Regions from separate parts of the Phycicoccus sp. M110.8 genome, predicted to be linked through region 2. Evidence: riboswitches for the same ligand, from Rfam matches in the RefSeq annotation. Region 2 holds a riboswitch; the other holds the start of a gene.
The links. Region 2 has a riboswitch for S-adenosylmethionine ahead of RKE38_RS01365 (aminotransferase class V-fold PLP-dependent enzyme). Riboswitches for the same ligand answer to the same signal wherever they lie in the genome.

Region 1 (4,822 bases), on a different contig from region 2:
GCCGGAGACCTCGATGATCGGCGCCGGCTCGCCCGTGCGCGGGTCGGCGAAGTGCTGGGCGAACCGCTCGGGGTCGATGGTCGCCGAGGTGATGACGACCTTGAGGTCGGGGCGGCGCGGCAGCAGCTGCTTGAGGTAGCCGAGGATGAAGTCGATGTTGAGCGACCGCTCGTGCGCCTCGTCGATGATGATCGTGTCGTACTTGCGCAGCATCCGGTCGCGCTGCATCTCGTTGAGCAAGATGCCGTCGGTCATCACCTTGACGAGCGTGTCGTCGCTGCTCGTGTCGGTGAACCTCACCTGGTAGCCGATCGCGCCACCGAGCTCGACCTCGAGCTCCTCGGCGATGCGCTCGGCGACCGAGCGGGCGGCGATGCGGCGGGGCTGGGTGTGCCCGACGATGCCCTGCTGGCCGCGACCGACTTCGAGGCAGATCTTGGGCAGCTGGGTGGTCTTGCCCGACCCGGTCTCGCCCGCGATGACGACGACCTGGTGGTCGCGGATGGCCGCGGCGATGTCGTCCTTGCGCGCGACGACCGGGAGCTGCTCGGGGTAGCGCAGCTCCGGCACGGGGATCGCCCGGCGGGGGCGTGGGTGCCGCGGTTGCCGGGGCTGCCGCGGTTGCCGCAGCTGCTGGCCCTGGCCGGCGGCGCCCTCCGACGGCCCGCGCCGGGGACGCCTGCGCCGGTTCCGGGCAGCGCGAGGCTGCTCGGAACCGGCGGAGGACATGGGCCCTACGATACGGGCGGCCCCTCCTCCACCCGCACCCGAATACCCGACCGCTCAGGCGCCCTTGGCGGCGATGAAGCCCTGGTCGAGGTCGGCGATGATGTCGTCGACGTGCTCGATGCCGACTGCGAGCCGCACGAGCCCGGGCGTCACCCCGGCCGCGAGGCGGTCCTCGTCCGGGCCCTGGGAGTGCGTCGTCGACGCCGGGTGGATCGCCAGCGAGCGGACGTCGCCGAGGTTGGCCACGTGGCTGTGCAGCTGGAGGGCCTCGACGAACCGCTTGCCCGCCTCGACCCCGCCCCTGATCTCGAACGCGAGCACCGCACCGGCACCGCGCGGCGTGTACTTCTTCGCCTTCTCGTACGACTCGTGGTCGGGCAGCGAGGCCCAGACGACCCGCTCGACCTGCTCGTGGCCGCCCAGGTACTTCGCCACCTCGTGGGCGTTCTGCAGGTGGCGCTCGATCCGCAGGCTGAGGGTCTCGATGCCCTGGGCGATGAGGAAGGCGTTGAACGGCGAGACCGCTGCGCCGAGGTCGCGCAGCAGCTGGACCCGGGCCTTGAGGATGTAGGCGAGGTTGGCACCGAGCGGGCTGCCGACGCCGAGGTCCCGGGCGAAGACGAGCCCGTGGTAGCTCTCGTCGGGGGTGTTGTAGCCGGGGAAGCGCTCAGGGTCCTTGGCGAAGTCGAACGACCCGCCGTCGACGATGACCCCGGCGATGGTGGTGCCGTGGCCGCCGAGGTACTTCGTCGCCGAGTGCACCACGATGTCGGCGCCCCACTCCAGCGGGCGGATGAGGTACGGCGTCGCGATCGTGTTGTCGACGACCAGCGGCACGCCCGCCTCGTGGGCGACCGCCGCCACGCCCTCGATGTCGAGCACCTCGGACTTGGGGTTGGAGATGGTCTCGCCGAAGAAGAGCTTGGTGTTGGGCCGCACGGCCCGGCGCCACGACTCGAGGTCGTTGGGGTCCTCGACGAAGGTCACCTCGAGGCCGAACTTCGGCAGCGTGTGCTTGAGCAGGTTGTACGTGCCGCCGTAGAGCGACGGGCTGGCCACGACGTGGTCGCCGGCCTCGGCGATGTTGAGGATCGCCAGGGTCTCGGCCGCCTGGCCCGACGCCACGAGCAGGGCCCCGACGCCGCCCTCGAGGGAGGCGATCCGCTGCTCCACGGCGTCCTGCGTGGGGTTCATGATGCGGGTGTAGATGTTGCCGAACTCCTTGAGCGCGAACAGGTTTGCCGCGTGCTCGGCGTCCTTGAAGACGTACGACGTCGTCTGGTAGATCGGCAGGGCGCGGGCCCCGGTGGCGGAGTCCGGCTCCTGGCCGACGTGGATCTGGCGGGTCTCGAACGACCAGTTGGTGCTGCTCATGGGAACCTTCACTCTCGTGTGCCGCGGGACGCGGCCTCGGCGGGTCCGTCGCCGACGGTGGAGTGCTGGTCGCCACCGCCGGAGGCGGTGCGGGACACGTGGTGGGTCTCCCGCGCTTGCGCACGGCGGGAGCCGTGCGCCTGGTCCTCACCCGGGGCACCCCACCGCGGAGGAGGGTTGCCGGCCAGCGAGCCGGGGCTTGGCGCTGGCACTCATGACCTGTCCGAAGGCTACGCCGAGCCCGCCACGGGCCGGGACACCCGTCTCTCATCGCGGACGGCCCCGACCACGCGGTGGTGGTCGGGGCCGTCGGTCGGGCAGGCAGACCGCGCTAGGGGATCATCCAGCTGAGCACCGCGGTCGACTGCAGGAAGACCAGGACGCACATGAACGCCACGAAGGCGACGCTCCACCCGATGACCCTGCGGAAGATGTCGCCCTCGCGACCCGACATGCCCACGGCCGCAGCGGCGATCGCCAGGTTCTGCGGGGAGATCATCTTGCCTAGGACGCCGCCGGAGGAGTTCGCGGCGGCCATCAGGGCCGGGTGCAGCCCGGCGTCCTTGGCGGCGGTCACCTGCAGGGCGCCGAACAGCGAGTTCGACGAGGTGTCCGACCCGGTGACCGCGACACCGAGCCAGCCGAGGATCGGCGACAGCAGGGCGAACGCGCCGCCCGCACCCGCCATCCACGTGCCGAGGCTGGAGGTCTGTCCCGAGGCGTTCATGACGTAGGCCAGACCCAGCACGGCCATGACCGTGACGATCGCGGCAGCGAGCTGCTTGAGCGTCGTGCCGTAGGCCCGCAGCGCCCTCGCCGGGGAGATCCCCAGCACGGGGATGGAGACGATCCCGGAGATCAGCATCAGCGTGCCCGCTGCGGCGAGCCAGTTCAGCTTGAACTGCGGGATCTTCGAGGCCTTGCCCGACGCGCTCTGCAGCCCGTCGAGACCCGGCCAGTTGAACACCTTGGTCGGTGCGTCGAGGGCGTCCTTGATGCCGGGCAGCTGCGCCACCACGAAGACGATGATGATGATGAGGTACGGCGCGTAGGCCTTGAACACGTCGGAGCCGCGGTCGTGCGCGGCCTCGTCGCGGGCCCTCATGGTGGTGAGGTCCTCGGCGCCCGCGTCGCTCTCGGTGTGCACCGGGCGTCGACGCCCGTGGTGCCGGTCGCCGTGCTGGTCGTCGCCCTCGGCCGCCATGGCAACGGTGGCCGAGCCCCGGGAGCTGCGCGAACCGGCCGCCACGACCTCCTCCTCCTCGACAGCCGACTCCACGTAGTGCTCCTTCGGCTGCCAGACGCGCAGCAGCAGGACGACGGCGAGCGCGCTCGCCAGCGAGGCGACGATGTCCGTCAGCGGGGTGGAGATGTAGTTCGAGGTGACGAACTGGGCCACGGCGAAGGTGATCCCGCAGGTGAGCGTCGCGGGCAGGGTCGCCCGGACCCCGCGGCCCCGGTCGATGATGAAGACCAGCGCCATCGGCACGAAGACGCCGAGCAGCGGGGTCTGCCGCCCGACGATCTGCGACAGCGTGTGCTCGGGCTGCTGGCTGACGGTCGCCAGGGTGGTGATCGGCACGGCCAGCGCGCCGAACGCGACCGGCGCGGTGTTCGCGACCAGGGCCACGACCGCTGCCTTGAGCGGTCGGAAGCCCAGGGCGATGAGCATCACGCTCGTGATGGCGACGGGTGTGCCGAAGCCGGCCAGCGCCTCGAGCAGGGCGCCGAACGAGAAGGCGATGATGACGGCCTGGATCCGCTGGTCGTCGCTGATGCTCGCGAACGAACGGCGGAGCACGTCGAAGTGCCCCGTCGAGACCGTCATGTTGTAGACCCAGATCGCGTTGATGACGATCCACATGATCGGGAAGAAGCCGAAGGCCGCGCCCTCGATGCCGCTGGACACGGCCATGCCGACGGGCATCGAGTAGGCCCAGATGGCGATCACGATGGAGACGAGCAGGGCCGCGATGCCGGCCTTCCACGCGGCGAGCCGCAGGCCGCCGAGCAGGATGAAGATGGTGAGCAGGGGGAGCATGGCCACGAGGGCCGTGAGGAACAGGGAACCACCTACGGCGTCGAGTACCGGACGGAACATGCGTTCACCTCGGGGTGTGAGGGGGGATGTGTGGGGGGTCGTCGTTTCCGGCGGTGTTGCGGGGAAGGAAGCCCTCGGGTCAGGCCTGCGGCGACCTCCCTCGTGTCACGCCGAGGTCCTCGGGTGACAGTCCTCGGATCGAGGCATCGAGCACCTCGATGGTGTGAGCCATCGCCATCGCGGCCCCGGCCCGCTCCAGCGACGTCCGGACCTGCATCAGGCAGCCCGGGTTGGCGGTGACGAGCAGCTCGGCGCCGGTGGCGACGACGTTGGTCGCCTTGCGGTCGCCCAGCTCACGGGCGGCCTCGGGCTTGAGGAGGTTGTAGATGCCCGCGCTGCCGCAGCACAGCGACGCCTCGTTGATCTCCCGCAGCTCGAGGCCGGGTATGCCGCGCAGCAGCTCCCGCGGCTGGGCGCGGATGCCCTGGGCGTGGCCGAGGTGGCAGGCGTCGTGGTACGCCACCGACACCTCCAGCGGGTGCCGCGGGGCCACGGGTCCGGCTTCCGCGAGGATCTCGCTGACGTCGCGGACGCGGTCGGCGAAGGCCCGCGCACGGTTCGCCCAGGCGGGGTCGTCGGCGAGCAGGTCGGCATACTCCTTCATCGCCGAGCCGCAGC
Region 2 (4,822 bases):
GACTGCGAGTTCGTGGCCGTCAACCACTCGATCCCCGACGCGCTGGCCGTCTTCGTGCGCACGCCGGGCGGGACGATCCTGCACACCGGCGACTTCAAGATGGACCAGCTGCCGCTGGACCGCCGCCTCACCGACCTGCGGGCGTTCGCCCGGCTGGGGGAGGAGGGCGTGGACCTGTTCATGACCGACTCGACCAACGCCGAGGTGCCCGGGTTCACCACGCCCGAGCGCGACATCGCGCCGGCGATCGACAAGGTCTTCCGGCACGCCGAGCGCCGCATCATCGTCGCCTGCTTCTCCTCGCACGTGCACCGGGTCCAGCAGGTCCTCGACGCCGCGGAGAAGTCCGGGCGCAAGGTCGCGATGGTCGGGCGGTCGATGATCCGCAACATGGGCATCGCCGCGGACCTCGGCTACCTGCACGTCCCCGACAACGTGCTCGTCGACGTCAAGAAGCTCGACGACCTGCCCGACGACCGGGTGGTCCTCATCTGCACCGGGTCGCAGGGCGAGCCCATGGCGGCGCTGTCCCGCATGGCCAACCGCGACCACCGGATCGACGTCGGCGAGGGCGACACCGTGCTGCTCGCGTCGTCGCTCATCCCCGGCAACGAGAACGCCGTCTACCGCGTCATCAACGGCCTCATGCGCCTGGGCGCGAACGTCGTGCACAAGGGCAACGCCAAGGTGCACGTCTCGGGCCACGCCAGCGCCGGCGAGCTGCTCTACTGCTACAACATCGTCAAGCCCCGCAACGTCATGCCGGTGCACGGCGAGTGGCGCCACCTCGTGGCCAACGCCGCCCTCGCCGAGCAGACCGGAGTCGACCGCGACAACATCGTCGTGGCCGAGGACGGCGTGGTCGTCGACCTCGTCGACGGCCGGGCCCGGATCGTCGGCGCCGTCCCGTGCGGCTACACCTATGTCGACGGGTCGTCGGTGGGCGAGTTCGACGAGGCGCTGCTCAAGGACCGGCGCATCCTGCGCGACGAGGGCTTCATCTCGGTCATCGTCGTCATGGACGCCGCCACCGGGAAGATCGCGGCCGGCCCCGAGATCCAGGCCCGCGGCTTCGCCGAGGACGACGAGATCTTCAACCAGGTGCGGCCCAAGATCGAGCAGGCGCTGGCAGAGGCGACCGGCAAGGGCGTCACCGAGTCCTACCAGCTCGAGCAGGTCATGCGCCGGGCGGTCGGCAGCTGGGTCGGTGGCAAGATCCGCCGTCGCCCGATGATCATCCCCGTCGTCATCCAGGCCTGACCCACGCCGGGCCCCGCTCGCGCGCGGCCCGGCAGCACCCGGAATACCCACGCACAACGGCGGTTGCTCGGCAACCCGCGGGACAACAACCCGCGGGAAGCCGGGCAACCGCCGTTTTGCGGTGGAGGCGGGTGTGCCGGGTGGCCCGGCACGGTGCGGCGGTGCCGGCTGACCGGCTACCAGGGGCGGGCGACGTCGAGGGCGCGCGGGTCCACGACCGGGGCCCAACCCGACGGGCCGTGCACGTACTCGGCGGCCGGACCGTCGGCAGCGAGCTCGGCGACCGCCGACAGCAGCCGCTCGACGTGCTCGGCCGTGGTCGCCAGGCCGACGCTCGCCCGCACCGCGGTCGTCGGCGCCTCCTCGTCCACGTCGTCGAGCAGCGCGTCGACGCACAGGTGCGCGCAGAACTTGCCGTCGCGCACCCCGATGCCGTGCTCGGCCGACAGTGCCGTGGACACCAGCGAGGAGTCGAGCCCGTCGACGGTGAACGTCGCGACGGCCACCCGGTCGTGGTCGGGACCGAAGATCGAGTACGCCTGCACGCCCTCGATCGCGGCCAGGCCCTCGAGCAGCCGACGGCCGAGGGCGCGCTCGTGCGCCTCGACGGCGTCACGGTGGGCGCGCAGGGCCGAGCATGCCGCGGCGAGGGCGATGGCGCCGATGACGTTGGGGCTGCCCGCCTCGTGCCGGGCGGCGCCCCGCTGCCAGACGACACCGCGGTCGGTGACGGCCTTGGTGGCGCCGCCGCCGGCGAGGTAGGGAGCGGCGGCGTCCAGCCAGTCCGAGCGGCCCGCCAGGACGCCCGTGCCGAACGGCGCGTACAGCTTGTGCCCCGACAGCACGACCCAGTCGACGTCGAGCGCCGCGAGGTCGACCGCCCGGTGCGGGGCGTACTGGGCCGCGTCGAGGACGACCCGCGCGCCGCCCCGGCGGGCGATCCGCGCGAGCTCGGCGACGGGCCAGACCTCACCGGTGACGTTGGAGGCGCCCGCCAGGACGACGAGCCGGTGCCGGGCGGGGTGCTCGCGCAGGGCGGTGCGCAGCAGGACGGCGGCGTCGGCCGCGCTCCCGGGCACGGGCAGGCGGTGGGTGCGTCGGGCGGACCACGGCAGCAGCGCCGCGTGGTGCTCGGACTCGAAGACGAACACTGCCGTGTCGCGGGGCAGGCAGCGCGCGAGCAGGTTGAACGAGTCGGTGCTGTTACGGGTGAAGACGACCTCGTCGCCCTCGCGCGCACCCACGAAGGCCGCGACCTCGGCGCGCGCCTGCTCGTACCACGACGACGTCACGCGCGAGGCCCAGCCGTTGCCCCGGTGGACCGAGGAGTAGGTCCGCAGCGCGGTGTCGACGGCCTGCTTGACGCCGACCAGGGCCGGGGTGGACGCCGCGTGGTCGAAGTTCGCGTAGTCGACGACGCCGGTCAGCGTCGGTACCAGCAGCCGCTCGGACACGACGGCGGGGAGGGCGCCCGTCTCGCCGAGGGGGGCGAACTCGGTGGTCCGGACGTCCGGCACGGGTCGCAGGTGCTGGCTGCGGGCGTGCGCCAGCGGGGCGGTGCGTCGCGCGGTCGTCGTGTCCGCGTCACCGCGGGTCTGGTCGGTGGTCGCGATCGACATGCGAGGGCCTCCTGGGTCCGGTGGGACCCGGCGCTCGCGGGTCCGCGCTTGCCGGCAGCGGGCGCAGCCGGCCCGGTCGTCACCCGGAGCACCCCACCGCGGAGGAGGGTTGCTGGTCAGCGAGCCGGGGCTTGACGCTGACACTCATGACCTTGGTCGTCGACGGTAGCCGGGGCGAGCCGGTCCGGGCCACCGCTGCGGGGAGCTTCCCGCCATGCGAGACGTGCTGTCCGCTCCGTGGCCCCTGCGCCGGCGAACTCGTGGTCGGTTCGCCGGCGCAGGCCCCGCCAGACGCACGTTCAGGGTGCGCTGTTGAATGTTCGATGGGAAGTGTCTCGGCATCGAACTGGCCGATCGCGGTGGAGCTTCATCCGTTTGGAGGAGGCCGGAGTGGACATGTCGCCTCGGCCGGACGCAGAGGACGGACCCGCGAGAGAGATCACGGGTCCGTCCTCTGTCACTGGTGGACTAGCCCAGCCAGCCCACCACATCAATGACGACGTTGGCGCTCCGCTGGCTGTAGACCGCAATCTTGCCGTCCGAACCAACGCGCGCTATGACCTGGTTTGCGACCGTCTGACCGGTGAGGTAGTTGAGATTCGAGGCCGTGGGTAGCGAGGTTCCGCTGGGGTAGACCGTGGCGTAGCCGCTGCCGGTCGGCCCCGTCACCGTGACGTTGAGGACGACACCCGTGACCTTGAGGTCGTTGGGGATACCGCCTTGGCCGCGCATCTGGAACAGGCGGGGCACGCCAGCCGACAGCATGGGTCCCTGCGCGCCACGGGTGTCAGCGACACGAGCCGGGGTGATGCTGTTCATCCGTGCACCGGGACCCGGGTCCCCGCCCTGGTACCAGCCGACCACGTCGAGGATGACGTGCGTGGTGCCGCCGCTGTTGAAGACCATCACGTCACCCCCGGTGCCAAGGGGCATCGTGACGAGGTTCGGGACGTTCGCGCCAGGGGTGAAGTTGATGTTGCTGGCGGTCGGACGGCCCGACCCGGCGGGGTAGACCGTGAGGAACCCCGCCTTGGTCGGTGCCACCGCGGTCGCGTTCATCACCACCGCCGTCGCGCCGGCGGGCACGCCGCCCAGCCCGGCGACCTCGAACAGCCGGGCCTCGCCCGCACCCAGGGGTCTGGGCGCGACGCCGCCACCGCCGCGGGTGTCCGCGATCCGGGTCGGCGTGGTCGCAGGCGTGTACCGGGTGGCGCGCTGCAGCGCCCCGTTGGAGTAGTAGCCGACGACGTCCAGCAGCACGTGGGTCGAGCCGCTGAAGTTGAACATCGAGATCCGGCCGGAGCCGTCCACGGGAACCGTCGCGTGGTTCGCCACCGTCTGGCCGGCCGTGAAGTTGACCGTCGACACCGTGGGACGCGTCGTACCCGCCGGCCACAGGGTGAGGTAGGACGACTTGGTCGGCCCCGTCACGGTGGCGTTGAGGACCACCGCGCTGACCCCGGTCGACGGGACTCCGCTGAGGCCGCCGACCACGGACACGGTACGCGTTTGTCCGCTTCCCAGGGGTGACTTCTGGACCCGGGTGTCCAGGACCCGGTAGGGGGAGACGGCGGCGAACTCGCCCGCGGTGCTGCGGTCCCGGACGAACGACCCGACGGAAGACGTCGCGAGAGCGGCGCCCGAGGAGTCGAGAGCGGTAACGCGCCAATAGATCGCGGCATTGGGCCACTGGGGGGACAACTGGCCGGGCGCCCACGAGGTGAGGTCGGTCGTCAGGGACTCGATGTTGGCCGTGAAGCCTGAGTTGGTCGACGCCTCGACCCGGTAGCGCGTGGCTCCCGGCACCGAGGTCCAAGACAGCAGCAGGGTGCTGCTCTGGACGGTACTTCCCTGGGTGGGCGAGAGGAGCAGCGGCTTCGGCGCCTGCACGGTGAAGCTCGCCAGGGCCGTGTTGACCTCGGCCGACCAGGAACCACCGTTGC

Region 1: linked by a shared signal. The riboswitch ahead of RKE38_RS11780 (bifunctional o-acetylhomoserine/o-acetylserine sulfhydrylase) and the one ahead of RKE38_RS01365 (aminotransferase class V-fold PLP-dependent enzyme) in region 2 are both predicted to bind S-adenosylmethionine.

The regions. Positions count from the first base shown of each region.
Region 1 covers NZ_JAWDIC010000002.1:50,970-55,791, forward strand. The annotation lists gene hrpA (ATP-dependent RNA helicase HrpA) at 1-729, opposite strand, end outside; gene RKE38_RS11780 (bifunctional o-acetylhomoserine/o-acetylserine sulfhydrylase) at 784-2,103, opposite strand; SAM riboswitch class IV at 2,211-2,323, opposite strand; gene RKE38_RS11785 (L-lactate permease) at 2,435-4,204, opposite strand; gene RKE38_RS11790 ((Fe-S)-binding protein) at 4,284-4,822, opposite strand, start outside.
Region 2 covers NZ_JAWDIC010000001.1:276,153-280,974, reverse strand. The annotation lists gene RKE38_RS01370 (ribonuclease J) at 1-1,260, shown strand, start outside; gene RKE38_RS01365 (aminotransferase class V-fold PLP-dependent enzyme) at 1,437-2,879, opposite strand; SAM riboswitch class IV at 2,919-3,031, opposite strand; gene RKE38_RS01360 (hypothetical protein) at 3,348-4,822, opposite strand, start outside.